3 regions of the Delftia sp. Lp-1 genome follow, and region 3 is predicted to be linked to each of the others. Evidence: predicted binding sites of a transcription regulator. Region 3 holds the regulator's gene; each other region holds the start of a gene.
What was found. Region 3 encodes HrcA, which represses chaperone genes, less so after heat shock. Its sites were predicted from a motif close to TTAGCACTCNNNNNNNNNGAGTGCTAA; they were not measured.
Positions count from the first base shown of each region.

Region 1: the regulator HrcA is predicted to act here: its motif matches at 4,843-4,869, upstream of LGR64_RS01685 (co-chaperone GroES).
Region 2: the regulator HrcA is predicted to act here: its motif matches at 2,098-2,124, upstream of rpoH (RNA polymerase sigma factor RpoH).

Region 1 covers NZ_JAJALJ010000001.1:383,347-393,697, reverse strand. The annotation lists gene LGR64_RS01715 (efflux RND transporter periplasmic adaptor subunit) at 1-812, opposite strand, end outside; gene LGR64_RS01710 (TetR/AcrR family transcriptional regulator) at 889-1,506, opposite strand; gene LGR64_RS01705 (efflux transporter outer membrane subunit) at 1,596-3,095, shown strand; gene LGR64_RS01700 (hypothetical protein) at 3,236-3,562, shown strand; gene LGR64_RS01695 (nuclear transport factor 2 family protein) at 3,634-4,101, opposite strand; gene LGR64_RS01690 (TetR/AcrR family transcriptional regulator) at 4,187-4,771, shown strand; gene LGR64_RS01685 (co-chaperone GroES) at 4,957-5,247, shown strand; gene groL (chaperonin GroEL) at 5,294-6,937, shown strand; gene LGR64_RS01675 (aminotransferase-like domain-containing protein) at 7,047-8,324, opposite strand; gene hglS (2-oxoadipate dioxygenase/decarboxylase HglS) at 8,436-9,851, opposite strand; gene LGR64_RS01665 (LysR family transcriptional regulator) at 10,018-10,351, shown strand, end outside.
Region 2 covers NZ_JAJALJ010000002.1:165,906-176,256, forward strand. The annotation lists gene LGR64_RS17440 (sterol desaturase family protein) at 1-13, opposite strand, end outside; gene LGR64_RS17445 (Bug family tripartite tricarboxylate transporter substrate binding protein) at 33-1,025, opposite strand; gene rpoH (RNA polymerase sigma factor RpoH) at 1,123-2,067, opposite strand; gene LGR64_RS17455 (IclR family transcriptional regulator) at 2,255-3,043, opposite strand; gene LGR64_RS17460 (tripartite tricarboxylate transporter substrate binding protein) at 3,320-4,297, shown strand; gene LGR64_RS17465 (enoyl-CoA hydratase/isomerase family protein) at 4,331-5,122, shown strand; gene LGR64_RS17470 (acetate--CoA ligase family protein) at 5,127-7,229, shown strand; gene LGR64_RS17475 (MmgE/PrpD family protein) at 7,301-8,638, shown strand; gene acs (acetate--CoA ligase) at 8,674-10,351, opposite strand, start outside.
Region 3 covers NZ_JAJALJ010000001.1:692,493-702,843, reverse strand. The annotation lists gene LGR64_RS03055 (tryptophan--tRNA ligase) at 1-437, shown strand, start outside; gene LGR64_RS03050 (response regulator transcription factor) at 532-1,245, shown strand; gene LGR64_RS03045 (FecR domain-containing protein) at 1,242-3,038, shown strand; gene LGR64_RS03040 (CHASE2 and HATPase_c domain-containing protein) at 3,066-5,435, shown strand; tRNA gene LGR64_RS03035 (tRNA-Arg) at 5,510-5,586, opposite strand; tRNA gene LGR64_RS03030 (tRNA-Ile) at 5,764-5,842, opposite strand; gene hrcA (heat-inducible transcriptional repressor HrcA) at 5,910-6,914, opposite strand; gene LGR64_RS03020 (NAD kinase) at 6,945-7,841, shown strand; gene recN (DNA repair protein RecN) at 7,844-9,619, shown strand; gene rapZ (RNase adapter RapZ) at 9,624-10,351, shown strand, end outside.

The DNA of each region.
Region 1 (10,351 bases), 310 kb from region 3:
CCCAGCGGGGCGCTGGCCGCCGCGCCGGCGTCCAGCACATAGCGGGCCTCAAAGGTGCGGGTGGCCCGGTCGGCCACATCGGACAGCTGGCGCAGTCTGGCGGGGATGACCACATCCTCCCTGCCGAACAGGCGGGCCTGGGCCGCCGAGCCCAGCGCGGGGCGCAGTGTTTCGGGCAACTGGACGACCGCTTCGCGCCTGCCAGCATGGGCGAGGCGCACGACCACCTGGCCGGCACTGACGACTTGGCCAGGCTCGGCAAGTGTTTCCATCACGATGCCATCGGCATCGGCCAGCAGTTCGGCGTAGCGGCTGGCGTTCAGCGCTGCGGCGGCCTGCGCTTCGGCCGCCCTGAGCTGGGCGCGGGCGGCATCTGCGGCCGCCTTGATCTGTTCATGGGCCAAGGCCGAAACGGCACCCGTTCCCTGCAGGTCACGGTAGCGCTGCTCCTCGTCGCTGGCCTGCTGCGCACGTGCCCTGGCGGCTGCGACGGCCTCCTGCTGGGCATTGGCGGCCAGCTTCAGGTCCACCGGGTCGAGGCGCAGCAATGCCTGGCCGCGCCTGACCGTCTGGCCTGTATCCACCAGGCGCTCCAGCACCTTGCCGGCCACGCGAAATCCAAGATCGCCCTGCACCCTGGCCGCGATGGTGCCGGTGAAGACGCGCTCGGAAGAATGGCCTGGCGCTACCAGGGTGGTGCGAACGAGGGGTGGCTGGGTGCGCGGATCCGGCGGCGTGCTTTTGCCGCAGGCTGCGAGTGCAAGTGACAGTGCGCCGACAGCGGCGATGGACAGATGGCGGTGCCGAAGCATGAGGGGTCCCGATCAATGAGCAGGACCCGATTCTGTGATTGGTGACCATTTATGTCAATGGTCACAACTGCGGATTTTAGGGCGACAGGCTTCTCAGCACCAATCCGGCCAGTTGTGCGGGCGCCTCATCCGCATGGTCGAGGCTGTGCTGCAGCATCACCGGGTTCAGGTAGGGAAGCATGACCAGGAAGATGGCGCGCCCGGTTTCATCCAGCGGCGTCTTGCGCTCGAAGTCGCCCCGCTGGCGCCCGGCATCGAGTATCTGCAGCAGCAGCTGATGCATGCGTTCCTCATAGGCCTGCGCTGCCTGCCAGCGCTCGGCCGACGCCGAAATGGCGATCTCGTACAGCTTGCGGTCTTCGGAGAAAAGCCGCAGCGTGACAGCGACGATCGCCTTGAACAGGCGCCGCAGCTGCTCGGGAGGCGCATCCGTGCTGGCGACGGCCTGGCGGATCTCCGCCTCCATCTCCATCAGGCAGTTGGAACAGATCATCTCGCCGATGACCTGCTTGGACTCGAAGAACTTGTAGATGTAGGCCTTGGAAAAGCCGATGGCCTTGGCAAGGTCGGACACCGTGGTTTTCTCGTAGCCGTAGCGGCTGAAATGCTCTTTCGCCGCAGTCACGATCTGTTGCCGGACATCGTGTTCGACCGGGCCGCGCGCAGAGGTCGGATAGACGTTGGTGGTGCTCATGCGGCCTAGCTTACTCCATCAAAAAAATACTATGCAAGTGACCATTTTGGAATATAGTCACAGTGTCACCACGCTTCTGACTGTTGAACATGCCGCGTCTTGCCGCCCCCGTCTTTCTGATGCTCGCCAGCCTCTGTGCAGGGTGTGCGGTAGGCCCTGACTACCAGCCGCCCGCCACGGCCCTGCCCCAGACCTACATGGGCAGCCGCGTTCTGGGTGAGACCAAGCCGCCCTCGCCGGCCTCCTCCACGGACCTTGCAGCCTGGTGGGCAGCCTTTGGCGATCCGCAGATGGCGCGCCTCGTCACGGCGGCACTGCAGCAAAACCTGGATGTTGCCCAGGCCGCTGGCCGCGTGCTTCAGGCACGCGCCGGGCTGGATGCGGCGGCAGCCGCCCTGCTGCCGTCGGCCCAGATCTCGGCGCAAACGGCCAGGAGCTATCAGTCGGTCGAGACTCCGCTGGGCCGGGTGCTCGACTCCATGCCGGGGTTCGATCGCTACGGCAGCGCCCAGGAGGCCAACCTCGGAGCCAGCTGGGAGCTTGATCTCTTCGGCGGCCTGCGCAGGGCCAGGCAGGCCTCCCTGGCCGAGTACCAGGCATCGGAAGCCGGCGCCACTGCCGTGCGGCTCGCGGTGGCCGCACAGACTGCGGACACCTATATCCAGATTCGCGGCCTGCAGGCGCGGCTGGCAGTGGCACGCTCGCAAGTGCAAACCCAGCAGCAACTGCGCTCCATCGTCGAACTGCGGTTTGGCAAAGGACTGGCATCAGAGCTTCAATTGCGCCAGGTCGAGGGGGCGCTTGCGCGGGCGCAAGCGACCATCCCGCCGCTGGAGACCGCGCTCGAGGCCGCGCTCAACGCCATGGACGTGATGCTGGCCACGGCACCCGGCACGCACCGGGCAGAGCTGGCCGATCCCCGCCCGGTCCCCGTGCTGCCAACCCTTTCCCTGGCAGAGGCGCCCGGCGATCTGCTGCGGCGACGCCCGGACCTCATCGCGGCGGAGCGGCGCCTGGCAGCGTCGAACGCACGCATCGGCGTGGCGATTGCCGAGTACTACCCGAAGCTGTCGATCAGCGGCCTGATCGGCAGCGCCACCTCCATCTCCGCGGGCAATCTCTTCAGCGCCGGCGCGTCGCAGGCAACCGTTGTGGGCGGCCTGCGCTGGCGGCTGTTCGACTTCGGTCGCATCAACGCACAGATCCAACAGGCGCAGGCACAGGAGGCGGAAAGCCTTGCCGCCTATCGCCAGTCGGTACTGCGCGCCACGGAAGAAGTGGAGAACGCCCTGGTGTCTCAGGACAAGCGGCAGGAGCTGATGGCCGTGCTCGCCAGGGGTGCGGATGCGCTCACGCGGGCCCGGCAGGCCGCAGGCGCCGCCTACGACAAGGGCGTGGTCAGCCTGATCGAGGTACTGCAGGCGGATGAAAGCCTGCTGGGCGTGCTGGATGCACAGGCGCAGGCCCGGATGGAGTCGGCGCGATCGACGGTCGCGATCTTCAAGGCGCTGGGCGGCGGCTGGACGCCGGAGCCTTCCAGGGCAGTGGCAGCCGCCAGCCACGGTCTGCCCGCCAGCGTTGCCCGCTGAACCTGCCACTTCCCGAAAGGAGCCCCCTTTCCACACAGCAAAGAAACCGAACACCCCTGCGGGACATGCGGCCCAAGCGACCTGCCCAAGCAGGCGGCCGAAGCCATGGCCCGGCTCCACCAACCCCCATCCGTCAAACCATGTCAAACACAACCCTCTCCCCCACCGTTGCTGCAGCCGCACGCCTCCTGAAGCCGGCGCTTGCGGCCATCGCCTTCTCGACCTGCTTCGCAGCCCATTCGCAGCCGCAAGACGCCTCGGCAGCCACATCGGACGCAGCGCTTTCCCGCGCCGAAGTCATCGCCGATCTCGCACTCTGGCGCCGCGCCGGATTGGACCGCCATGCGGAGATATCGATCTCCTACGGAGTCGAAACGCAGGAATATCGGGCCGCATACCAGGAGTACCTGCGTCTTCGCAACAGCGAGGCGTTTCAGGCGGAGGTCCGCAAGGCGTTGAGTCGGTAAGGCGGAGCTCCTCCCCGCCCAGGCCATCGCGGCAGCGGCCGGCTACCTAGGGACGTGGCCCGGGGCTTTGCCTACAGGCCCAGGTCGGACAGCCCGGGGTGGTCATCGGGGCGACGGCCCAGCGGCCAGTGGAACTTGCGCTCCGACTCCTGGATGGGCATGTCGTTGATGCATGCGAAGCGTCGGCGCATGAGACCGTCGGCCTCGAATTCCCAGTTCTCGTTGCCGTACGACCGGAACCAGTTCCCGGCATCGTCGTGCCACTCATAGGCGTAGCGGACTGCGATCCGGTTTTCCGCGTACAGCCAAAGCTCCTTGATCAGCCGGTAGTCCAGCTCCTTCTTCCACTTTCTCTCAAGAAGGGCCTGGGCCTCGGCGCGGCTGTTGGCGAACTCCGCCCGGTTGCGCCATTTCGTGTCGGGGGTATAGGCCATCGCGACCTTGGCCGCATCGCGTGTGTTCCACCCATCCTCGGCCAGACGGACCTTTTGGACGGCGCTTGCGAGAGAGAACGGGGGCAGGGGTGGGCGAGTTTCCATGATGTGACCTTTTGAAGAGATGTAGAACGATCTGTCTACATGCGCCACTCTAACGGAGGTGGAACGATCTGTCTACAATGTCTTCATGAAAACTTCCGAGCCATCTCTCGAGTCATTGCCGCCCCGCGAGCGCATCCTGGTGGCAGCCCATGGCCTCTTCTACGCAGAGGGCATCCGGGCCACGGGTGTGGACCGGATCATCGAGCGGTCGTCGGTCAGCAAAGTCACCTTCTACCGCCAGTACGCCAGCAAGGACGACCTGATCCGCGCGTACCTCGACTACCGCCATGAGCGGTGGATTTCCTGGTTCCAGGCCAGCCTGGCGCAGGCGACTGACGCTGGCTCGCCAGCGTTGGATGCCCTGTCCGCCACCCTCAGGAGCTGGTTCGGCCAGCCCGACTTTCGGGGCTGCGCCTTTCTCAACGCCGCTGCCGAACTGGGCTCGTCCGACCCTGAGATCCTGGCGACGGTCCGGCGGCACAAGCAGGAAATGTCGTCCGTGCTGGATCGCCTGTTCGGTGGCCATCCCGTGTCCGTGGGCGCTGCGCTCACCCTGGTGGCGGATGGCGCCATCGTTCATGCGCAGATGGGTCAGCCGATCGATGAAGTCATGGAGAACTTCAAGGCAGCGGCCGAGGGGGTTGTGAATCTGCCCCTGCCCTTGCGCTAGTGCCGCACCGGGTGTGCCGTCTTGCGGCACATCGACCCTACCCCTTGAATCCTGGCCGAATTGCCTTATTATTAGCACTCGTTGGGCATGAGTGCTAACAGTCCTCTGTCCCACATTGCTTCGAATGTCGGCCCGCCGGGCCGGCAAGTCTTTGTTTCAACTTTGTTGATGATTTAGGAGTTGGTATGAACCTGCGTCCCCTGCACGATCGCGTGATCGTGAAGCGCCTCGAGAACGAAACCAAGACGGCTTCGGGCATCGTGATCCCCGAGAATGCCGCCGAGAAGCCCGACCAGGGCGAAGTGCTGGCAGTGGGCCCCGGCAAGAAGAACGACAAGGGCGAAGTGATCGCTCTGAACGTGAAGGTCGGCGACCGCGTTCTGTTCGGCAAGTACAGCGGCCAGACCGTCAAGGTCCATGGCGACGAACTGCTGGTGATGAAGGAAGACGACCTGTTCGCAGTCGTCGAAAAGTAATCCGCGCTTCGAAACCGCACTTTCCAACTGAATCCGGAGAATTGAAATGGCAGCAAAAGACGTAGTTTTCGGCGGCGAAGCACGCGCCCGCATGGTTGAAGGCGTGAACATCCTGGCCAACGCGGTCAAGGTCACCCTGGGCCCCAAGGGCCGCAACGTGGTACTGGAGCGCTCCTTCGGCGCCCCCACCGTGACCAAGGACGGTGTCTCGGTCGCCAAGGAAATCGAACTCAAGGACAAGCTGCAGAACATGGGCGCCCAGCTCGTGAAGGAAGTGGCCTCCAAGACCAACGACATCGCCGGTGACGGCACGACCACCGCCACCGTGCTGGCACAGGCCATCGTCCGCGAAGGCACCAAGTACGTGGCCGCCGGCCTGAACCCCATGGACCTCAAGCGCGGCATCGACAAGGCTGTCGCCGCCCTGGTGGACGAGCTGAAGAAGCAATCCAAGGCCACCACCACCTCCAAGGAAATCGCCCAGGTCGGCTCGATCTCCGCCAACTCCGACGAATCCGTGGGCAGCATCATTGCCGAAGCCATGGACAAGGTCGGCAAGGAAGGCGTGATCACCGTTGAAGAAGGCAAGTCGCTGGCCAACGAACTCGACGTCGTCGAGGGCATGCAGTTCGACCGCGGCTACCTGTCGCCCTACTTCATCAACAACCCTGAAAAGCAGGTTGCCCTGCTGGACAACCCCTTCGTGCTGCTGTTCGACAAGAAGATCAGCAACATCCGTGACCTGCTGCCCACGCTGGAAGCCGTGGCAAAGGCCGGCCGTCCCCTGCTGATCATTGCAGAAGACGTCGAAGGCGAAGCCCTGGCAACGCTGGTGGTCAACACCATCCGCGGCATCCTGAAGGTTGTGGCTGTCAAGGCTCCTGGCTTCGGCGACCGCCGCAAGGCCATGCTGGAAGACATCGCCATCCTGACGGGCGGCAAGGTCATCGCTGAAGAAGTGGGCCTGGCGCTGGACAAGGTGACCCTGGAAGACCTGGGCCAGGCAGTGCGCATCGAAATCGGCAAGGAAAACACCACCATCATCGACGGTGCTGGCCAAGCTGCTGAAATCGAAGCCCGCGTCAAGCAGATCCGCATCCAGATCGAAGAAGCCACCAGCGACTACGACCGCGAAAAGCTGCAAGAGCGCGTGGCCAAGCTGGCTGGCGGCGTTGCCGTGATCAAGGTTGGCGCTGCCACCGAAGTCGAGATGAAGGAAAAGAAGGCCCGCGTTGAAGACGCCCTGCACGCTACCCGCGCTGCTGTGGAAGAAGGCATCGTGGCCGGCGGCGGCGTGGCTCTGCTGCGTGCCAAGCAAGCCGTGGGCGACCTGAAGACCGGCGATGCCGAGCAAGACGCCGGCATCAAGCTGATCATGAAGGCCATCGAAGCGCCCCTGCGCGAAATCGTGGCCAACGCCGGTGGCGAGCCCTCGGTGGTGGTCAACGCCGTGCTGAACGGCTCGGGCAACTACGGCTTCAACGCTGCCAACGACACCTACGGCGACATGCTGGAAATGGGTATCCTGGACCCGACCAAGGTGACGCGTACGGCCCTGCAGAACGCCGCTTCCGTGGCATCGCTGCTGCTGACGACCGAAGCCATGATCGCCGAGTCTCCCAAGGCTGAAGGCGGCCCTGCCATGCCCGACATGGGCGGCATGGGTGGCATGGGCGGCATGGGCATGTAATTGCCCGCCGCAACCGGGCAGGCCTTGCGCCATACCCGGTTTGCCCAGCAAGACAAAGGCCGCCCTCGGGCGGCCTTTGTCATTGCATGAACGCTTTTGCCGATGTCTTTCAGGACACGGCCTGGCCCCAGGCCCGGCCCAGGCGTGCCACGGCCTCGGTGATCTGGGGCACGGTGGGCGCCGCATACGACAGGCGCATGCACAGGCCGGCCTTGTCTGCCGCATCGGCCGGGAAGAAGGCCTTGCCCGGCACATAGAGCACGCCCTGCTCCACCGCTGCCGTGAACAGCGCACGGGCCAGGGCCTGGGAATCGCCCGCAAGCCGCTGCGGCGGCAGCAGCTGGGCCCAGACGAACATGCCCCCCGCAGGCCGCACGAAGCGGATCTGATCGCCCAGGGCCGACTGCATGCCAGAGCACAGCGCATCCATGCGCGCCGCGTACTCGGCGCAGGCCTGGGCCAGTTGGGGCGCATAGCGGCCCGAGCGCAGATAGTGCGCGGCGATCATCTGCGCCAGCGGCGAGGTGCACAGATCGGCCGTCTGCTTGGCGATGGTGCAGCGGCGCAGCAATTGGGCGTCGGCCAGCATCCAGCCGATGCGCAGCGCAGGCGCCACGGTCTTGGACAGGCTGGACAGGTAGACCACGGGATTGGCCTGGGCGCCGCACAGCGCCAGGCCCGTTTCGTAGATCGACGGTTCGCGCTGGCCGGCAAAGCGCAGCTCGCCATAGGGATCGTCCTCGACGATGACAAAGCCATGCTGGCGCGCCAGCTCCACCAGGGCCGTGCGCCGCGCCGCGGGCAGCAGGGTGCCGCCCGGGTTGGAGAAGTTGGGCACGGTATAGAGCAGCTTGGGGGCACGCGCATGGGGCCACTGCGCCAGCAGGCGGGCCAGGGCCTCGGTGTCCAGGCCCTGCTCGTCCGTGGGCACGGCAACGACCTGTGCCTGGGCCAGCTTCAGGGTCTGCAGCGTGGCCGGGTAGGCGGGCACTTCGACCAGCACCGGATCGCCGGGCTCGACCAGCACCTTGACCAGCAGGTCGAAGGCCTGCTGCGAGCCCGTGGTCACGATCATGTCGGCCGGCGTGCAGGCAATGCCGCGCGTGGCGCACAGCGCGGCCAGGGCTTCGCGCAGCGCAAGCTGGCCTTCGCTGGCGCCGTACTGCAGGCTGGTGGCGGCATCCTGCTGCAGCGCGGCCATGGCGGCCTGCTGCAAACCTTCGGCATCGAACAGGCTGGGCGAGGGATAGCCTCCGGCCAGCGAGAGCATGCCGGGACGGCTCAGGTAGGGAAACAGCTCGCGGATCGGCGAGCCTTCGGGCTGTGCGAACAGCGGGTTGAACAGATGGGCGGTGGGCGACGACGCGCCCTGGTCTGCGGTGCTCATGAAGGCCTCCGGCAAATGGCAAAAACAAAAGGGCGCACGCGCAGGCCTGGCGCCTGTGCATGCGCCCCGGGGAAGGGGATCAACGGTGGCGGGCTCAGCCCGGGTCGGCGCTTATGCGGCGACCTTGGTGGCCTGACCGCGCAGCGCGCTGCGCAGCTGGTCGATGGAGCGCTGCTGCGCCTGCTCGTACAGCGCGATCTCGTCATGCACGCGGGCACCCAGGTCGGCCTCGAAGGCCTGCTGGGCCGCATGGGCCGCGTACTGCTTTTGCTCTTCGCCGCCCAGGTTGGACTGGAAGATGCCGGCCGCGCTCACGGGCAGGAAGTCTTCGTAGACGATGGGCTCGGCCTGGGCCAGGCCGCGGGCGATCAGGGCGTCCAAGTCCGACGCGGCGGCCGCTGCGGCCTCGCCTGCGGCCAGGGCGGCTCCCTCGTCGCTCAGCGTGAAGCGGTAGAAGGCCAGGTCTTGACGGCGCAGCTGCTCATGGGTGTCGGGGAAAGCCTCGAAGACCTGGGCCAGGCGGCTGCCGTAGTCGGGTGCGGCACTGCCCGCGCTGCCCATGTCGCGCACCTGGGCCAGCAGCTGGTCGTAGAGCGCGCGGCCCTTGCGGGTCAGCGCCACGCCGCGCTGCTCGATCTCGCCGAAGCGCGCCGTGTGCGAGCCCGCGCCCGTGGCATCGCCCGCAAAACGCACGGTCTCCTTGAGCGCCTTGAAACTGGTCTGGCGCAGCAGGATGGGGCAGGCGCGGCGCGGCGGGCCTTCGACCACGTCCTTGGCGTCCATGCCGCGTGCGGGCATGGCGGCCTGGGCCGCGTCGATGTCCAGCGTGCGCGGCGTCAGGTGGTTGATGTGCGGGCCCTTGAAGCAGACCACGTCGGCGATCAGGCGGTGGGCCTTGTGCAGCGCGTCGTAGGTGGTGCCGTCCACGGTGGATTCGCTGTGCCAGCGGAAGGTCTCCAGCGCCTCGCGCACGAATGCGTCGGCATCGGCGTCGGCCAGGCCGCCATGGGCTTCGGCCTGGGCGATCAGCGCCAGCGCGCGTTCGGTGAAGATGCTGCGTTGCGCCAGGATGGCGCCCGCCTGGGCCCGCAGCGCCTCGTCGGCAATCAGGTCCAGGCGCAGCAGCGAGGTGAAGACGCGGAAAGGGTTGGCCAGCAGCGCCGCATCGCCCACGGGGCGGAAGGCCGTGGAGTGCACGGGCACGCCGGCCACCGACAGGTCGTAGTAGCCCACGGGCTCCATGCCCATGATGGCGAACAGGCGGCGCAGCATGGACAGCTCGGCCGCCGTGCCCACGCGGATGGCGCCGTGGCGCTCCACGCCCAGGCGGGCCAGCTCGCCACTGCGCTGCATCCGGGCCAGCAGCGCGGGCTCGGCCTGCAGCGTGCGCTGGTTGATGTCGGCCACGAGTTCGATCAGCGTGCCGTACTGGGGCACTTCATCGCGGTACATCTCGGACATGGCGCTGGAAAACCGTGCGCGGATCTCGTCGGAGGGCACGAAGGTGTGGGCAGGCGTAGAGGACATGGTGCTCGTGGGGACTGAAGTTGGAGCCACAGGGCAGCCCTGCGGCGGGGTGGATTCCTGGCACGCATGCTAGGTCTGCGCCTTGAGCCTGGTCAAACGATAATCAGGCCCATAGGTCATTCCCAAACAGAATGCCCCTCCCACGATTGCCCCACCGCCCTCTGCCATGCTGCTGTCCCGCCGTTTCCTGCCCCCCATGTCCCTGCTGTGCGCCTTCGAGGCAGCGGCCCGGCACCAGAGCTTCACGGCAGCTGCGGCCGAGCTGCACCTGACGCAAAGCGCCGTCAGCCGCCAGATCCGCGCGCTGGAGGAGCGGCTGGAGGCGGAGCTCTTTGTGCGCGAGCGCCAGACCGTGCGGCTCAGTCCGGCCGGCCAGGCCTATGCCCAGGAGATACGCGGCGCGCTGATGCGCATCTCCACCGCCACGCTGGGCTTTCGGGCCAACCCGCGCGGCGGCAGCTTGAACCTGGCCATCCTGCCCACCTTCGGCACGCGCTGGC
Region 2 (10,351 bases), on a different contig from region 3:
GGGCAGCGGTCATGGCAGTGTGATCGAGCACGTCATTGCGCGTGGATTCCCTGTTCGCGGATGATGCGGCCCAGTGCCGTCACATCCTGGCGTATGCGCAGGGCCAGGCCCTCGGGTGAGCTGCCGACAGCCTGCCAGCCCTGGGCGGCCAGGCGTGCACGCATCTCGGGCGAGCGCACGATCTCGCTGACCGCTTCGGCCAGCTTCTGCACATGGGCGACGGGCATGGCCTTGGGCGCGGCCACGGCGTTCCAGATCTCCAGATCGAAATCCCCCACGCCCAGCTCCTTGAGGCTGGGCAGTCCCGGCGCCAGCGGACTGCGCGCGGCCGAGGTCACGGCCACGCCGCGCAGCTTGCCGGCCTGCACCTGGGCCATGGCCAGTGCGGGCGGCAGCATGGACAGCTGCAGGTCGCCCCCCTGGATGGCGTTGAACACCTGCGGATAGCCGGGGTAGGGAATGTGTTCGGGCCTGAGCGCGGAGCGGCTCTTGAGCAGCTCCATGCCCAGGTGGCCCACCGTGCCCACGCCTGGGGAACCGTAGCTCCAGCGGCTGCCGGCCTGGGCAGCGGCCTCCAGGAAGGCCCGGCCCTCGGGCGCGCCGGCCGGTGCCACCAGCACCAGGGGCGCCACGCCGATCAGGCTGACGGGCTGCAGGTCCTTCACAGGGTCGTAGCGCACGGCGGGGTTGAGCAGGCGGGCAATCGTCAGGTTGCCGTTGATCATTACGCTGAAGGTATGGCCGTCGCGCGCACGGGCCACCTGCTCGCCTGCGATGTTGCCGCCTGCGCCCACCTTGTTCTCGACGATGACGGGCTGGCCCAGGCGCTTTTCCAGGGGCTCGGCCAGTGCGCGCGCCGTGAGGTCCGGGGAAGATCCTGCGGGAAAGCCGACGATCAGGTGCAGCGGCTTGCTGGGCCAGTTGTCGCCCGCCACGGCAGCGCAAGGCAGCAGGGCCGAGGCCAGGGCGGTGGCCAAGGCATTGGCGAAGAGGCGGCGTAGTGGCGAGATGGCGCTGGCGGGCATGGGGTACGTGGGGGCCGCAAAGGCTGCGGACAATAAAAAACCCGGAGATTATCCGGGTTTGTCGTGAAGCGGCCTGTCAGCCCAGGTCGTCAGGCTGTCAGGCGAACTCGGCCAGGGCCTTCTTCATCTTCTTCATGGCAGCCACCTCGATCTGGCGAATGCGCTCGGCGCTCACGCCATACACGGCGGCCAGCTCATGCAGCGTCATGCCGCCCGAGCCGTCATCGTTGACCTTGAGCCAGCGCTCCTCGACGATGCGGCGGCTGCGGTCGTCCAGCGAATCCAGCGCCATGGCAATGCCGTCGGTGGCCAGTTGGTCGCGCTGGCGCGACTCGATCATGGCCGTGGGTTCGTGTGCGCCATCGGCCAGGTAGGCGATGGGGCCGAAGGCCTGCTCGCCATCGTCGCTGGGCGAGGGGTCCAGCAGCACGTCGCCACCGGCCAGGCGCGTTTCCATCTCCATGACTTCTTCGCGCTTGACGTTGAGCTTCTCGGCCACGGCGTCGATCTCGCCCGAGGTCAGCGTGTCACGCAGCATGGCGCCGTCCTCGGCCATGGCGGCGTCGGACTTCAGGCCCTGCTTCATCGAGCGCAGGTTGAAGAACAGCTTGCGCTGGGCCTTGGTCGTGGCGACCTTGACCATGCGCCAGTTCTTGAGGATGTACTCGTGGATCTCGGCCTTGATCCAGTGCATGGCGTAGCTCACCAGGCGCACGTTCTGATCGGGGTCGAAGCGCTTGACGGCCTTCATCAGGCCCACGTTGCCTTCCTGGATCAGGTCGCCGTGCGGCAGGCCGTAGCCCAGGTACTGGCGCGAGATGGACACCACCAGGCGCAGGTGGGACATCACCAGACGCCCTGCGGCGTCCAGATCGCTGTGTTCTTTGAGCTTGCGGGCGTAGTCCTGCTCTTCCTCAAGGGTGAGCATGGGCAGGCGGTTGACCGCGGAAATGTAGGCATCCAAATTGCCCAGAGGCGGCACCAGGGCCCAGGGGTTAGCGGGTGCCAAGGTGGTCGCAATGGAGCCGGAGGCGTTTGTCATTGCAGAGTTCCTTTCTTCCATTCCTTCATATTAGCACTCGTTATGACCGAGTGCTAAAGCCAAAGTTCCGTGGGTTTTTCAGACGGTTGCACTCATTTTTGGAGTGCACAAAAGTCGTTTGTGCCTAGTCTGAGCGATTTTTGGAAACCCTGCTTGCCAGCGGTGGGCGCATATTGCTGGGAGAGCATTACAGTTTTTCCAGCAGGCTTTCAATCTGCCGGCCCAGTTGCAGCAAGGCCGGGTGCAGCTCCTGCACGATGGCCGGCAAAGGCTCCGTGGTGGAGACGCTGCAGTTCAGGACATAGATGGCATCGGGTGTCACCAGCGGCGTGGCCAGCGCAACCACTTCCGGCTGCCACGATGCGGCGCAGAAGCCTTGGCTTCTCACGGACTTGATCGCCGCCTGGATCTGCTGCTCCAGCGCAGGCCATTGGGCGCCCCTCTTGAGCCTGAAGCTGTCGAGCAATGCCTTGCGCCTGGCCGATGGCGCCGCCGCCAGGTAGGCGCGCCCCAGCGACGTCAGTTCCATGGGAACACGCTGCCCCGAGACCACATGCCTGAGCACGATCCGGCGGTTGTAGCGGATGGATTCCAGGTAGACCATCTCGTCCCGGTCGGGACATGCCAGGCCCACGTTGATCCTGCGTGTCTCGGCGAGGGTGCGCATCAGGGGCGCCGCAATCGACAGCACCGTCGAGCCCGTGCGCATGGCGTGCGCCAGGCTCAGGACCGCCGGGGCCAGGCGAAAGGCCCGGCTTGGGTGGTCGGCCTGCAGCATGCCGCAGCCCACCAGGGTCTGCGTCAGCCGGGTGACCGTGGCCTTGGACAGGCCGGTGCGTTCCGCCAGGTCGCTGTTGCCCAGCAGTTCCGAGCCGGGCCTGAACGCACGGAGTATTTCGACGCCTCTTTCCAGGGAGCGGTTGCTCGGGGACTGTCCCGGCTTGTCATGGAGGATGGGGGATCGCCTGTTCGTCATGGTGCTGCCGCTGGTGGGAGAACGCGCATGCCCCGGTGTCGAAAGCTGTGTTCTTCCTGTCCGGGTATGGGCGCCTGAGGGAAGCCAAGTATTCCACCGAATGCAAGGGAAATGCAGCCGCAGGCTCTGGCGCGCTCGCTTTGGAATTTCACTGGTTGGAACATGGGGGGTCACAAGTGCGGTGCGTTTCCCTAAGCTTTCACAAGCCAGTCGCCAGCGTCATCGCAACGCTGGCGCAGTGACCGGACCTCTGTCCATAGAACCAGGAGACACACCATGCCCAGTTTCGCCGCCCGCCGTTGTGCAAGGGCCATTGCGTTCATTGCCGTGCTCGCGACTGTCTGCAGCGCAGCATCTGCAGCGTTCCCGGAAAAGCCCGTGCGCCTCGTCGTGCCCTTTGCGCCAGGCGGTGGAACGGACCTGATCGCCCGCACGCTGGGGGCCGAGATGGCCAAGGACCTGGGCCAGCCCGTCATCGTGGACAACAAGCCCGGTGCCGGCACGATCATCGGCACCGACAACGTTGCCAAGAGTGCGCCGGACGGATATTCCGTGGTCGTGGCTTCGTTCGCGCACGCCGTCAATCCGGCGTTGCAGGCCAAGCTGCCGTACGGGAGCAACAAGGCCTTTGCTCCGGTGATCCTGATCGGGCGCGGCCCCAACGTGCTGGTGGTGCCCGCCGCCAGCCCGTACAAGACGGTGGCGGACGTGATGGCCGCCGCCAAGGCCAGTCCCGACAAGCTGACCTATGCCTCGCAGGGCGCCGGGACTTCGGCGCATCTGGCGGGCGAGCTGTTTGCCAACCTTGCCAAGGTCAGGCTCACCCATGTGCCCTACCGCGGCGCAGGCCCGGCGCTCACCGATCTCATGGGCGGGCAGGTGGACATGATGTTTGCCACGGCGGCGGCGGTATCCACCTTCATCGACAACGGCAAGCTGCGCGTGCTGGGGGTCACCACGGCCGAGCCGTCTGCGGCCTTCAAGAACGTGCCACCCATCGCCGTCACCGTCCCGGGCTACCGCGTCGAGAGCTGGTACGGCCTGTACGCGCCGGCCGCCACACCTGCCGCCGTGATCGATCGCCTGAACGCCGCGGCCCGCAAGGCGGCCCGCTCGCCGGAGTTCGTTCGCAAGCTGGAGCACGAGGGCCTGATGGTCAATGCAGGACCTGCGGCGGAACTGGACACCTATGTGCAGGCCGAGGAAAAGCGCTGGGCGCAGATCGTCAAGCAAAACAACATCCATCCCGATTGATCGCACTGGCTGCGATCGCTTTCAAAGCACGCCATGAACTACGAACTGATCCAACTGAATGTCGCCGATGCGGTGGCGACCGTGACCCTGAACCGCCCCGACAAGCGCAACGCCATGAGTGACGACATGCGCACCGAGTTCATCGATGCCCTGGAGCGCGTGGCGGCAGACAAGGCCATCAAGGCTCTGGTGCTGACAGGCGCGGGCAAGGGATTTTGCGCAGGCGGGGACATTGCCGGAATGCAAAGGCGCATGAATGCTCCCGCGGGCGAGGTGGGCTTCAACGGCTGGCAACGCCAGCAGCGCGTGCACCATGTCCAGGCCCTGCTGCACACCATGCCCAAGCCCGTGATCGCCGCCGTCAACGGCGCGGCTTCGGGCCTGGGGGCAGACACGGCGCTGGCCTGCGACTTCGTGATCGCCAGCGAATGGGCCAGCTTCGCGTGGAGCTATGTGCTGCGCGGCATCATCCCGGACGGCGGGGGCATGTACTTCCTGCCGCGCCGTGTGGGCCTGGCCAAGGCCAAGGAGCTGATCTTCACGGGGCGCCAGGTCAAGCTGCCGGAAGCCCTGGCCCTGGGCATCGTGGACCGCCAGGCCAGTGCCGAGACCTTGGTGGCAGAGGCCCAGGCCTGGGCGCGCGAGCTGTCCTCGGCTTCTTCCACCGCGCTGGCATTGACCAAGACCATCCTGAACCAGAGCTTCGAGCTGTCTTCGCACGATGTCTTCGCCCAGGGCAGCCAGGCCCAGGGCATCTGCTACACCAGCAGTGAACACCGCGCATCGGTGGAGGCCTTCCTGGCCAAGACAGCCGGCAAGGAGTGATGCCATGAGCGAAGCCATTGCCAAGCTGCTGTCGCCGCGCAGTGTCGCCGTCATAGGCGCCTCTGCCGACCTGAAGAAAACCACGGGCCGTCCGGTGGCCTACCTGCAAAAGCACGGGTTTGCCGGCCGCATTCTTCCCGTCAATCCGCGCGTGGAGCGCATTGGCGATCTGGCCTGCTACCCCGATGTGGCCTCGTTGCCTGAAGTGCCTGATGTGGCCGTCGTGCTGCTGGGCGCCGAGCGTGCGCACCAGGCCGTCAGGGAGCTGTCGGCGCTGGGCTGCGCGGCAGCCATCGTGCTGGCCAGCGGCTATACGGAAACGGGCGAGGACGGGGCGCACCGCCAGCGGCAGCTGATCGAGGCGGCCGGCAGCATGCGCCTGCTGGGGCCCAACACCATCGGGCTGGTCAACCTGACCGACCGGATCGTGCTGTCGCCCTCGGGCGCGCTGGAGATGGACGAGTTCCCCGTCGGAGGCATCGGTGTCGTCTCGCAAAGCGGCGGCATCCTGGGCTCGCTGCTGTCGCGCGCCGCCGCGCGTGGCATCGGGCTGTCCAAGCTCATCTCCACCAGCAACGAAGTGGATCTGGAACTGGCCGACTTCATAGACCACCTGGCCGATGACCCGGCCACCAAGGTGATCGCGCTGTATGTGGAGACGGTGCGCAATCCCGCCAGGTTCCGTGCCGCCTGCCTGAAGGCCGCGCGTGCCGGCAAGCCCGTGGTGGCCTTCAAGATCGGCCGCTCCGAGGCCGGCGCCAAGGCCGCCGTATCGCACACGGGCGCCATGGCCGGTGCGGATCGCATGTACGACGCGCTGTTCCGGCAGGTCGGCGTGATCCGTGCGCAAAGCTTTGCCGACCTGCTGGACGTGCCCGCTGCGCTGGCCACGGGCCGCAGGCTGCGCGGCAAGCGCATCGCCATCCTGACTTCCACCGGCGGTGCGGGCACCCTGGTGTCGGACGATCTGGGCGTGGCCGGATTCGACACGCCGGCCCCTGACCAGGCGACCGCCGACGCACTGCGCGCGCTGCAGACCGGCAGCGAGGCCGTGCTGGACCGCAACCCCATCGACGTGACCCTTGCGGGCCTGCGTCCCGACCTGCTGCGCGGCGCCATCAATGCCTTGCTGGCAAGCCCCAGCTACGACGCGCTGGTGATCATCGTCGGCTCCTCCAGCCTGGCCATGCCCGAGCTGCTGGCCGGTGCCATCCAGGAGTGCCTCCCCCACTCCGACAAGCCGGTGCTGGCCTACGTCAGCCCGCATGCGCCGGAGATCGGCGCGCTGCTCACGCAACGCGGCGTGCCGGCCTTCGCTGCGGCGGAAAGCTGCACCGCCGCGCTGGCGGGCATGCTGCGCGTCAATGGCTTCCAGGGTGCGCCTTCCGAGCTGGTCGTCGGCAAGGACACCCTGCAGGAACCGGATCTGCCCGTTGGCTGCCTCGATGAAGCGCAGGCCAAGGCCGTTTTCCGCCGTTTCGGCGTGCCGTGCGCGGCCGAGCGTGTGGTGCGCACCGCCGAAGAGGCCGAAGCCGCCGCGCGCGAACTGGGCGGCCGGGTGGTGCTCAAGATCCTTTCGTCCCGGATCACGCACAAGAGCGATGTGGGCGGTGTCGCCGTCGGCCTGACGGCGGAAACCATAGGTGCCCGGTTGGGCGCGATGGTGGACGACGTGCAGGCCAGGGCGGGCGTGCGCCCGGACCGGTTCCTGGTGCAGCAGATGGTGGCCGGTGGCACCGAGCTGATTCTTGGCCTGCACAAGGATGCGCTGGGTACCGCCGTGATGCTGGGCATGGGAGGCGTGACGGCCGAGCTGTTCCAGGACACCACGCTGCGATTGCTGCCGGACGACGGCTCTCAGCTGGGGGTGCTGAGCCTGTCTGACTCCCTGGAGATGGCCAGGGAGCTCAAGACCTGGCCGCTGCTGGACGGCTTTCGCGGCCGGCCCAGGGCCGATGTCGATGCGCTGGCCCATGCCATCGTCGCGTTCTCTGCGATGGCCGCCCGGCTGGGCGACCGCGTGATCGAAGCGGAGATCAACCCGGTGTTCGTGCTGCCGCAGGGCCAGGGCGTGTGCGCTGCCGATGGTGTGCTGGTTCTGGCCTGAGGGCGCCAGGTACTGCACATTTCTTCCAAAAAAAGACGGCCTCATTGAGGGCCAATCCAAGGAGACCACGCATGCATGCGACCGAAGTGTTCGGGCAGTTTGCCGCTCAATACCACCGTACCGAGCTTCCCGAAGCCGTCATCCACCATGCCAAGCGTGCCGTGATCGACTGGTATGCCGCTTTGTTCCCGGGCCTGGGCGCGGCCCCTCTTGCACAGTTGGAGCAGGTGCTTGCCGAGGACCTGGACCGCGGCTCCTGCCGGCTTGGAAACGGCCGCATGGCCACGGCGCGGGCGGCGGCACTGTTCAACGGTTCGGCGGCCCATGCCGCCGAGGTGGACGACAGCTTCCGCGATGCCATGTACCACCCCGGGGCCGCAACCATTGCGGCGGCGTTGGCGGCAAGCCAGCAGGCAGGGGCCAGTGGCCTGGACTTCCTGCGTGCCGTGGTGCTGGGCTATGAGGTTTCCACCCGCATCGGCGTGACCCTGGGCCGGGCCCACTACCGCTTCTGGCACAACACCGGCACCGTGGGCGTCTTCGGGGCAGCGGCGGCCGCAGGGTATGCGCTGCGGCTGGATGCAGGGCAATTCGCCCATGCACTGGCCACGGCGGCCACCTTCTCTGCGGGTTTGCAGCAGGCATTTCGCATGGATTCGATGTCCAAGCCCCTGCATGCCGGGCGCGCAGCGGAGGCCGGCCTGCTGGCCGCGCAGCTTGCGCACCAGGGGGTGACGGGATCGCTGGACGTGCTGGATGGAGAACTGGGCCTGGGCCGCGCAGTCAGCGACGGACCCGACTGGTCAGACATCGGTGCGACGTTGGGCAGGGACTTCCACATCACCCGGCTCACCTTCAAGAACCACGTCGGCTGCGGCCATACGTTCGCCGCCATCGACGCCGCGCTGGCCTTGCGCAGCCAGCATGCCCTGCGGGCGGACGACATCTGCAGCGTGGCCGTGGCCACCTATGGCCCGGCCCTGGATATCGCCTGCTACACCGATCCTGCGACGGAAAACGAAGCCCGCTTCAGTCTTCGTTTCGTGGTGGCCACGGCCCTGGTCCATGGCAGCGTGCGGCTTTCGGCGTACACCCCGGAGCGACTGGCTGATCCTGCCGTGCGCGCGATGCTCGAGCGCGTCCAGGTTGCGGTGGACCCGCAAATCGACCGGGCCTTCCCTGGCAAGAGATCGGCGCGCGTGGAAATCGTCACCAGGGATGGACGCCGCCATGTCTGGTTCCAGCCCGATCGCAAGGGCGATCCCGAACTGCCGTTGTCGGATGGAGAGCTGGAGGACAAGTTCATCGAGCTTGCCGCGCCCGTTGCCGGCGAGGGACGTGCCCGGCAACTGCTTTCCAACATCTGGGAGCTTGAACGGGCGGGCTGCCTTGCAGGCCTCGCAGCCTGACAGGGCTGCATCGCTTGTGGATTGCAGCCTGGCCGTCAGCAGGCCTGTGACAGCTGCTCCAGGATCGCCGGGTTCTCCAGGGTGGAGGTGTCCTGCACGATGGGCTCGCCGCGTGCAATGCTGCGCAGCAATCGCCGCATGATCTTGCCGCTGCGGGTCTTGGGCAGGTTGTCCCCGAACCGGATGTCCCTGGGCTTGGCGATCGGCCCGATCTCCTTGGCCACCCACTCCCGCAGCAGCCTGGCGATGTCGGCCGCCTCGGCGCCGCTGGGCCGCGAACGCTTGAGGACGACGAAGGCGCATATGGCCTCTCCCGTCGTGTCATCGGGCCGCCCCACGACGGCGGCCTCCGCCACCAGGTCGGTCATGGCTACGAGGGCGGACTCGATCTCCATCGTGCCCATGCGGTGGCCGCTGACGTTGAGCACATCGTCGATGCGGCCGGTGATGGTGAAGTAGCCGGTGCGCGCATCGCGGACCGCGCCGTCTCCCGCCAGGTAGTAGCGGCCCTTGAATTCTTCGGGAAAGTAGCTGGCGACAAACCGCTCGGGATGGCCCCAGATGTTCCTGATCATGGAGGGCCAGGGGCGCTTGATCACCAGGATGCCGCTGTCGCCCCAGGGCAGCTCGTTGCCGGCCTCGTCCACCACGGCGGCGGCAATGCCCGGGAAGGCCAGCGTGCAGGAGCCGGGCACGAGGTCCGTGGCTCCGGGCAGCGGCGTGATCATGTGCCCGCCCGTCTCCGTCTGCCAGAACGTATCGACGATGGGGCAGCGCCCCCCGCCCACCTGCTCGTGGTACCAGTGCCAGGCGGCGGGATTGATCGGCTCGCCCACGGACCCCAGGATGCGCAGGCTGCCCAGGTCGTAGCGCGCGGGATGCACCTGCGCATCGGCGTCGGCGGCCTTGATCAGCGAGCGAATGGCCGTGGGCGCCGTGTAGAAGACCGTCACCCCATGGGCCTCGATCATTTTCCAGAAGCGTCCTGCGTCCGGGTAGGTGGGAACGCCCTCGAACACCACCTGCGTGGCGCCCAGCGCCAGCGGGCCGTAGGCGATATAGGTATGGCCGGTCACCCATCCGATGTCCGCCGTACACCAGAAGACATCGGAGGGCTGCAGGTCGAAGGTCCAGGCGCAGGTCACGGCGGCATGCAGCAGATAGCCTCCCGTGGCGTGCTGGACGCCCTTGGGGGTTCCGGTGGAGCCCGAGGTGTAGAGCAGGAACAGCGGATGCTCGGCCTGCACCCATTCCGGTTCGCAGACATCGCTCTGGGCTGCGGTGATTTCTTCAAGCCACAGGTCCCGGGGCTGGTGCATGGCGATGGCGCCGCCCGTGCGCCGTGCCACCAGCACGTGGCGGACCTGCTCGCAGCCGGGCTGGGCCAGGGCCTCGTCCACGATGCTCTTGAGGGGCAATTGCCGTCCTCCCCGCACTTGCTGGTCTGCCGTGATGACGGCGCAGGCCCCCGTGTCCGCAATGCGGTCGCGCAGCGCCGTGGCGGAGAAGCCGCCAAACACCACGCAGTGAATGGCGCCTATGCGTGCACAGGCCTGCATGGCGGCCACGCCGTCAATCGACATGGCCATGTAGATGACGACGCGGTCGCCCTTGCCGACGCCCAGGCTGCGCAGGGCGTTGGCCAGGCGATTGACCCGGGCAAGAAGCTGCGCATAGGTCACCTGCGTCACCGCGCCGTCATCGGCTTCGAAG
Region 3 (10,351 bases):
AGCTGGCGCCCATGCGCGAGCGCTACGAGCACCTGGTGGCCCACCCTGCCGAGCTGGAGGACATCCTGCAGGCCGGCGCCGCCAAGGCCCGCCGCGAGACCCTGCCCTTGATCCGCGAACTGCGCTCGGCCGTCGGCCTGCGCAGCCTGGCACAGGCACCCGTGGCCGCCAAGGCCAAGGCCGCCAGGCAGGCCCTGCCCCAGTTCAAGCAATACCGCGAAGCCGACGGCAAGTTCTACTTCAAGCTCGTCGCCGCCGACGGCCAGCTGCTGCTGCAAAGCCTGGGCTTCGACGCCCCCAAGGAAGCCGGCCAGGCCATCGGCCAGCTCCAAAAGGAAGGCGAGGCGGCCCTGTCCGCACTGCAGCCCCGGCTGCAGCCCGCAGACCCCCAGTTGGTGCTGGCCGCCCTGCAGCAACTGCGCGATGCCGCAGAGTAAGGGTAAGCTTCGCTTGAGAAACCGCCTATTTGCGGGCAGTCTTGCCCGCGGGCTCGGCGCCGGGATTGCGGCGCGTGCGTGAAAGGACATTTGGATGCGTATAGCTGCTCTGGACGATGATCCGCTGCAACTGGAGATGCTGCGTCAGGTCGCGCTGGAGACGGGCCACAGCTGCCACACCTACCAGACGGGCTCGGCCCTGCAACTGGAGCTTCGCCGCGAGAGCTTCGACCTGCTGATCGTGGACTGGCACCTCCCGGACATGGAAGGAACGGACCTGGTGCGATGGGCGCGTGGCCATGTCAGCCGCGAGCTGCCCATCCTCATCATCACCCACCGCAGCGAAGAGGCCGACATCGTCGAGGGCCTGTCCTGCGGCGCCGACGACTTCATGGTCAAGCCCGTGCGCCATGCCGAGCTGCGCGCGCGCATGGCCGCCCTGTTGCGCCGCGCCTATCCGGTGAACACGCAAAGCGTGCTGGAGTTCGGCCCCTACCGTTTCCTCACCACCACCAACAGCCTGGAAATGCACGGCCAGCCCATCGAGGTGACGCACCGCGAGTACACGCTGGCCCTGACCCTGTTCCAGAACCAGGGCCGGCTGCTGTCGCGCGAGCACCTGCGCGAAGCCGTGTGGGGACACAACGCCGAAGTGCAGTCGCGCTCGCTGGACACGCATATCTCGCGCCTGCGCGCCCTGCTGAACCTGCGCGCCGGACAGCCCTACGCCATCAGTGCCGTGTACGGCTATGGCTATCGCCTTGATGTGCCCGACGCAGCGCTGCAGGCGCTGCAGCAGGCATCATGACCGTACACATGCCTGCCGCCCTGGGCAGGCCCGTATCGCGGGCCTGCATGCTGGCCGCTCTTGGCCTGCTCGGCCTGCTCGGCCTGGGCGGCGCGCAGGCCCAGATCAAACCCGCGGGCCGCAACGGCGACACGATGGCACACCGGGTCGTCGCCGGCGACACGCTGGAGCAGCTGGCGGCCCGCTACCTGGGCGATGCCCGCCAGTGGACCGACCTGCAGCAGCACAACGGCGTGTCCAATCCCTACCGCCTGCGGCCCGGCTCCGTGCTGGAGATCCCCGTGCGCCTGCTGCGCGCCGCCGTGGCCTCCGTGGAATTCGTGCAGGGCGATGCGCGCAGCACGCGCCCGCTGGACCACCTGGCCGATACGCAGGGCGCGGCCGGAGACGATGCGGGCCAGCCCCTGCGCAAGGGACAGACGCTGCAGGAAGGCGAGCGCCTGCAACTGGCCCCGGACGCATTCGTCGCCGTGCGCCTGGCCGATGGCTCCCTGGTGCGCGTGCAATCGCAGTCCGATGTGGTGCTGCGCCAGATGCGCCGCAAGGGCCGTGCCGGCAGCCTGCAGTCCGTACTGGACCTGCGCGAGGGCGGCGTCGAGGCCTCGGTGCCGCCCGAGCCCGGCAACGCACAGCGCCGCTTCGAGATCCGCACGCCCGCTGCATCGACCAGCGTGCGCGGCACCCGCTTCCTGGTCCAGGCCGATGCCGCAGGCAGCACGGCGGCCGCCGTCGATGAAGGCACCGTCGCCGTGGGCTCCGACGCTTCAAGCGCGAACACTGGCGATGCGCTGCTGCGCCCGGGCCAGGGCGTGGCCGTGGCCGCCAATGGCCGCGTGGGCGAGCCCCGCCCCATGCTGGGTGCGCCCGACATCACGGCGTGGCCCGCGCTGGCGGAAGACGCCAACTGGATCAGCCTGCCCCTGCCCGGCTTGCCGGGCGCCGTGCGCTACCAGCTACAGCTGTCGCGCGATGCCGACATGACCCAGGTGCTGCGCAGCGCCAGTTTCCAGGCCACGGCATCGCCGCTTCGCCTGGCGGGCGTGGAGGACGGCGATTACGTGCTGTCCCTGCGCGGCATCGATGCCCAGGGCATTCCGGGCGCCGCCAGCCGCCGCGCCCTGCGCGTCAAGGCCCATCCCGTGCCGCCGCTGTATGAATCACCGCAGGCCGACGCCACCGTGGGCCTGGGCCGCGCCAGCCTGCAATGCACCCAGGTCGTGGGCGCCGCGCGCTACCGCATCCAGGTCGTCTCTGCCGATGCGCAGGCCGGCTTTGCCGAGCCCGCCGTCGATGCACGCGACCTGGACGACTGCACACTGCCCGCCACCACGCTGGCCCGCCTGCCGGCCGGACGCTATCTCTGGCGTGCCGCCAGCATTCGCACGCTGGCCGATGGACAGCCCGACCAGGGCCCGTTTGCCGCAGCCCAGGCCATGCAACTGGCGGCCGTTCCTCCCCAGCCCTCGGCCAGCGCGCTGCAGATGGGCGACGGACCGGCCGAAGGCAGCCGCCAGATTCGCTGGAGCGGCGAGCCCGGCCAGCGCTACCACGTGATGGTGGCGCGCGACCAGGAGTTCACCGCGCCGCTGGTGGACCTCTGGACCGACCAGCCGCAATGGAGCACCGAGGACCTGCCCGCAGGCAGCTACTACCTGCGCCTGCAGATCGAGGATGCCAACGGCCTGCGCAGCGACTTCTCGGCCGCGCGCCAGTTCCGCACCGGCAGCTGGATCGTCGATGCCAGCGGCGAGATGATGCATTCGGGCAACGGAGAGCGCCTGCAGCGCCAGTAGCCGTGCCTGTTCATTCCCTGACCGCGCTTGTCCACCCAGCCGCCCCTGCCTGACAGCCCCGCCACGCCGGCGCAGCCAGCGCCTGCGCGTGGCCGTGGACTGCGGCGGGACTGGCTGCTGCTGGCGGCGGGCCTGCTGTCCCTGGTGTTCTGGCTCGGCGGCGACGGGCAGCTCGACCGCATCAACGGCTTCGTCCAGGACACGGCCAGCTGGCTGCACCGGCCCAAGGCATCGCAGGACATCGTCATCGTCGCCATCGACGATGCCAGCATCGACGCCATTGGCCGCTGGCCCTGGCGCCGCGCACTGCACGCCGGCCTGCTGGAACGCATCAGCCAGGCACCGCCGCGCGCCATAGGCCTGGACGTGATGCTCAGCGAGGAAGACCTGGACTACCCCGGCGACGACCTGCTGCTGGCGCGCGTTCTGCAGCGCAGCGGCCGCACCGTCTTGCCCGTGGCGCCAGGCAGCGGCCCGCTGCCGGCCTTCGCACAGGCCGCAGCGGCGCTGGGCCATACCCAGCTGCCCGTGGACGCCGATGGCGCGGTGCGTGGCTTCCATGCCATAGAAGGCAGTGCGCAGCAGCCCTGGTGGCACATGGCGCTGGCCCTGCACTGCGTGGGCGAGAACGGCCGCGCATGCGCCCGCCCGGAGCCCGTGCCGCCCATGGACCCCGACGCACCCTCCTGGCAACGCCGCCAGCAGGAGATCATTGCCTTTGCACAGGCCAGGCCGGAGCAAGGCGCCAGGGACCGCTCGCCCTTCACCACCTACTCCTACATCGACGTGCTGCGCGGCCGCATTCCTGCAGCGGCATTCCGCGGCAAATACGTGCTCATCGGCACGACGGCCACCGGCCTGGGCAGCCGCTTCACCGCACCGCTGGGCACCAGCGCGCGGCCCATCTCCAGCGTGGAGATGCTGGCCCATGTGCTCAACGGCAGCCTGCAGGGCTCGCATGTGCATCCCGCGTCGGCCACGCTCAACCGCGCGCTCAATGCGGCAGCCGTGCTGCTGGCCCTGCTGGCCCTGGCCTGGCTGGGCCCGTCGGGCGGCATGCTGGCCTGCGCGCTGCTGGCCCTGGCCTGCCTTTCGCTGGCCGGGCTTGCACCGCGCCTGTGGCAGGTGCAGACGGCGCCTGCAGCCGGCCTGCTGGGCCTGGCCCTGGCCTATCCGCTATGGAGCTGGCTGCGCCTGCGCGCCGCCGCGCGCTTTCTGGCGCTGGAGCTGCGCGACCTGCAGGGGCAGGGCCTGCCCACCGCGCTGCGCCTGGGCGGCGACCTGCTGGACCAGCGCATCGCGGCCGTGGAGCAGGCTTCGCGCCAACTGCGCGCCCTGCACCATTTCGTCAGCGAAAGCCTGCGCCAGCTGCCCTCGCCCACCTTTGTCTGCGACCGGCAGGGCCATGTGCTGCTGGCCAATGCCGCAGCCCACGCCTATGCGCGCAGCCTGGGGCATGGCCTCAGGGCCGGCGATGCCCTGCCCCGGCTGCTCGATGGTCTGCGGGCACTGGAGACGGCAGCCGGCGCATCCGCCGGCCAGCCCTTGCTCACGCCCGAGACACTTGCCACCCACGGCCTGCCGCCCAGCAGCGAGGGGCGCGACCCCATGGGACGCAGCCTGATGCTGCTGACCCAGACCTTCGAGGCACCGCCCACCACGGGCTGGCTGATCACCCTGGTCGATATCAGCGATCTGCGCAGCGCCCAGGCCCAGCGCGATCTGGCCATGCAGTTCATCTCGCACGATATCCGGGCGCCTGTGGCGTCCATCATCACCTTGCTGGAGATGCAGCGCGGCGCCGTACAGGCGCCCGACCTCGGCCTCCTGCTGCCGCGCATCGAAGGCTATGCCCAGGCCTCCCTGCAGCTGGCCGACGATTTCGTGCACCTGGCACGCGCCCAGCAGCAGGCGCTGCGCCGGGAGCGGCTGGACCTGGGCCTGGTGCTGGACCAGGCCGTGGAAAGCTGCTGGGCCCAGGCCTCTGCGGCCCACGTGCAGCTGGAGTTCCACCTGCCCGAACAGGAATGCCCCGTGCTGGGCGATGCGGGCATGCTCCACCGCGCGGCCGTCAACCTGATCGGCAACGCCATCAAGTACGGAGCGCGCGCAGATCAGGCAAACCCCGCCACGGTGCAATGCCTGCTGCAGCAGGACACAGGCCATTGCCGCATCACGATCCGGGACCACGGGCCCGGCATGGATGGGCAGGCCGTCGCCCGGCTGAGCCAGCCGTTCGAGCGCCTGGACCATCACCAGCACCTCGACGGCGTGGGCCTGGGCCTGGCCTTTGTGCGCACCGTGGCCGCCCGCCATGGCGGGCGGCTTGAGATAGAAAGCACGCCCGGCCAGGGCAGCGCCTTCAGCATCGTGCTGCCGAAAGCAGAAAAGGCCTGACTGGCATTTCAGGGATGCAGATGCGGAAAACGAAAAAGCCCTGAAGTCTTTCAACTTCAGGGCTTTGCGTTTTTTGGTGCGGCTGGCAGGAATCGAACCCACGACCCCTTGGTTCGTAGCCAAGTACTCTATCCAGCTGAGCTACAGCCGCAACGCTTCGCATTGTAGCAGCGGGTTTTGGGGCTCCCGGACAAAAGCGCCATATTTCTGCAAAAAACCCGGCGACCGCATTCCCTGGCAACCGGGCGATGGCATGCCATGCGGCAGCCGTGCGCCCAGCAAAAAAGCCTGCCGCCCGGAAAGGCGGCAGGCTTTTCATACCAATGGATGGTAGGGCCTCCCAGAGTCGAACTGGGCACCAACGGATTATGAGTCCGCTGCTCTAACCAAGCATGAGCTAAGGCCCCTGATTCACCAAGGCAGCACGGATGCAGTCCATGGCAAACAACTATTGTAGAGCCTAACCCGCAGGACTCAGCGCTTGTGACTCAGCGCATTGCTGACGAGCTTGGAGGTGATGTCCACGATCTGGATCATGCGGTCGTAGTGCATGCGGGTGGGCCCGATCACGCCCAGCGTGCCCACCACCTTGCCATCGAGCTCGTAGGGCGCGCTGACCACGGACAGCTCCTCGAAAGGCACGACCTGGCTTTCACCGCCGATGTAGATGCGCACGCCTTCCGCCTGGCTGGAAAAATCCAGCAGCCTGAGGATCTGGGTCTTTTGCTCGAACAGGTCGAAGGCGCGGCGCAGATTGCCCATGTCGCTGGAGAAATCGCTGACCGACAGCAGGTTGCGCTCGCCCGCGATGACCACGTCCTCCTGGGCGCTGGTCATCGCTTCCGTGCCGATGTTGACGGCCGCCTGCATGAGCGTGGCCACCTCGCCGCGCAGCAGCTCCACCTCGCCCTTGAGGCGCTCGCGCACCTCTTCCATCGCCAGGCCCGCGTAGTGGCTGTTGAGGAAGTTGGAGGCTTCGATCAGCTGCGAGGCCGAGTAGTCCACGTCGGTGAAGATGACGCGGTTTTGCACGTCACCGTCGGGCGATACGATGATGACCAGAAAGCGCCGCTCCGACAGCCGCACGAATTCGATGTGCTTGAACACCGAGGTGCGGCGCGGCACCAGCACCACGCCCACGAACTGGGAAAGGCTGGACAGCAGGTTGGCGGCGTTGGCGATGACTTTCTGCGGCTGCTCGGGCGCGAGCTCGGGCGTCACGATATCGGCACGGTCTGCAGTGAGCATGGTGTCCACGAACAGCCGGTAGCCCCGGGCGGTCGGAATGCGGCCCGCCGAGGTGTGCGGGCTGATGATCAACCCCAGGTCTTCGAGGTCAGCCATCACATTGCGTATCGTGGCAGGCGACAATTCAAGCCCCGACGCACGCGACAGGGTTCGCGAGCCCACAGGCTGGCCGTCAGCGATATAACGCTCGATCAGCGCTTTGAGCAACAACTTGGCACGTTCGTCGAGCATGTGATGATTTTAATGATGTAATTTCCAGAAATGACGTCCACGTTTCGCCACGTTGCCTTGATCGGGAAGTACCACGCTCCCAGCGCAAGCGCCCCGTCCGAGAATGCCAGCAACGCGCTTGAGCGCATTGCGGACTTCCTCAGGCGCCAGGGCTGCGAAGTCGTGCTTGATACCCAATCGGCCCTGCACGCAGGGCTCACAGACTACCCCACCCTCGATGTCGATGGCCTGGGCAGGCATTGCGACCTGGGCCTGGTCGTCGGCGGCGACGGCACCATGCTCGGCGTGAGCCGGCACCTGGCGCAATACGGAACGCCCCTGATCGGGGTGAACCAGGGCCGCCTGGGCTTTGTCACCGACATCGCGCTGGAGGACTTCGAGGCCACGCTCACGCCCATGCTGCAGGGCGAATACGAGGAGGACCTGCGCCCCCTGATGTGCGCCCGCGTGATCCGCGACGGCCAGTGCGTGTTCGAGGCCTTGGCCATGAACGACGTGGTGGTCAACCGCGGCGGCACCTCGGGCATGGTGGAGCTGCGCATCGAGGTGGGCGGCCGCTTTGTCTCCAACCAGCGCGCCGACGGCCTGATCGTGGCCACGCCCACGGGCTCCACGGCCTATGCCCTGTCCGCTGGCGGGCCGATGATGCACCCTTCCATCCCCGCCTGGGTCATGGCACCCATTGCGCCGCACAACCTGTCCAACCGCCCCATCGTGCTGTCCGACGCCAACGAGGTCACGATCGAAGTCGTGGCCGGGCGCGATGTCAGCGCCAATTTCGACATGCAGTCCCTGGCCTCGCTGCAGCACGGCGACCGCATCCTCGTGAGCCGCGCCCACCACAGCGTGCGCTTTCTGCATCCCAAGGGCTGGAACTACTTCGCCACGCTGCGCAAGAAACTGGGCTGGAACGAGGGAGGCGCCTGACCATGGCGCTCAAGCGCATCGTGCTGCGCGACTTCGTGATCGTGCAGGCCCTGGATCTGGACTGGCATGCGGGCTTCACCGTGCTGACCGGCGAGACCGGCGCCGGCAAATCCATCCTGATCGACGCATTGCAGCTGGCCCTGGGCGCCCGCGCCGACGCCGACGTGGTGCGCGAAGGCTGCACCCAGGCCGATATCTGCGTGGAGTTCGACGGCTGCGCGCGGCTGCGCCCCTGGCTGGAGGCCGCAGGCCTGGCCTGCGAGGACAGCAGCCTGCTGCTGCGGCGCACGGTGGACACCCAGGGCCGCAGCCGCGCCTGGATCAACGGCACACCAGCCACGGCCACGCAGCTGCGCGCCCTGGGTGAGCAGTTGATCGACATCCACGGCCAGCATGCCTGGCAAAGCCTCACGCGGCCCGACGCAGCACGCGCGCTGCTGGACGCCTATGCGGGCATCGACAGCCGCGAGGTCCAGGGCTGCTGGGGCCGTTGGTCCCAGGCCCGGCAGGCGCTGCAGCATGCGCAATCCGCCCAGGACAGCCTGCAGCGCGAGCGCGAGCGGCTGCAGTGGCAGATCACCGAACTCGACAAGCTGGCCCCGCAGGCCGACGAGTGGGACGAGCTCAATGCCCAGCACACGCGCCTGTCCCATGCCCAGACCCTGATCGACACCGCCCAGACCACGCTGCAGATGCTGGAGGACGATGAGGCCGGCGTGATCACTCCGCTGGGCCGCGCCAGCCACCTGATCCAGAACCAGGAACACCTGGAGCCCGACTTCCAGAACATTGCCGACGTGCTGGCCTCATGCATGGCCCAGGCGCAGGATGCGCGCCATTCGCTGCAAAGCTATCTGCGCCGCGCCGACCTGGACCCCGAGCGCCTGGCCGAACTCGATGAGCGCCTGTCGCTGTGGATGCAGCTGGCGCGCCGCTACCGCCGCACGCCCGATGAACTGCCGGCGCTGCTGGCCGGATGGCGCCAGGAACTGCAGCAGCTGGACGCCGCCGTGGACATCGAGGCCCTGCATGCCGCCGAGCAATCGGCGCAGCAGCACTACCAGGCAAGCGCCCGGATGCTGTCGCAGCAGCGCGCACTGGCTGCGCCACGCCTGTCGCGCGCCATCACCCAGGCCATGCAGGGCCTGGGCATGGAAGGCGGCCTGTTCGAGGCCGCCCTGTCCACGGCCGACTCCCCCGGTGCCTTTGGCGTGGACAGCGTGGCCTTTCTGGTTGCCGGCCACCCGGGCGCCAGTCCCAAGCCGATTGCCAAGGTGGCGTCGGGCGGCGAGCTGTCGCGCATTTCGCTGGCGATTGCCGTGACCACCAGCGAGCTGGGCGAGGCCGGCACGCTGATCTTCGACGAGGTGGACTCGGGCGTGGGCGGCGCCGTCGCCGAAACCGTGGGCCGCCTCATGCACGCACTGGGCCGATCGCGGCAGGTGCTGTCCGTCACCCACCTGCCGCAGGTTGCCGCCTGCGCCGACCAGCACTACCTGGTGGCCAAGCAGCGCGCCAGGCAAGGCACGCTCAGCACCGTGCAGCCGCTGGACAGCGCCGCACGCGAGGCCGAGCTGGCGCGCATGCTCGGTGGCGAGCGCCAGTCCGAAACCACGATGGCCCATGCCCGCGAAATGCTGGCCATGGCGCGCCAGGCACCCGCGCCCCGCCCACCCCCGCGACGGGCCGGCCGGCAGCGGCCACAGGCCGATGCCGACCGCACACGGTCCAAGCCGGGACGCGCGGCCAACGGCGCGCGCAACACCAATGGAGGCTGATGCCATGTCGCTTGAGATCGTGCTGATCACCGGGATGTCCGGATCGGGCAAATCCGTCGCCCTGCATGCGCTGGAGGATGCCGGCTACTACTGCGTGGACAACCTGCCCCCCGAGCTGCTGTCCGCCTTCGTCGAACTGGAGCATGGCCGCCACAGCAACAAGGTGGCCATCGCCATGGATGCGCGCAGCGCCGGCGGACTGCCCCACCTGCCCGGCCAGCTGGAACGGCTGCAGCGCCAGGGCGTCGTGCCCCACCTGGTCTTTCTGGACGCCACCACGGGCACCCTGGTGCGGCGCTTCTCCGAAACCCGGCGCCGCCATCCGCTGTCGCAGGGGCCGGTCGCCGAAGGCCGCCGCGCCCTGGTCCAGGACATAGAAACCGAGCGCGAGCTGCTGGGCGACCTGCGCGAGAAGTCGCATGTCATCGACACCAGCCACCTGCGCTCGTCCCAGCTGCAAAGCTATATCAAGGAGCTGATTGCGGCCCCGGTGGGCCAGATGACCCTGGTCTTCCAGTCCTTCGGCTTCAAGCACGGCCTGCCCTCGGATTCCGACTATGTGTTCGATGTGCGCATGCTGCCCAACCCGCACTACGAACCCCAGCTGCGCCCGCTGACCGGCATGGACGCGCCCGTGGCCGAGTTCCTGCGCCAGCAGCCCGGCGTGGACCAGATGCGGCGCGACATCCAGCAGTTCCTGGAGTCCTGGCTGGACATGATGGCCAGCAACCA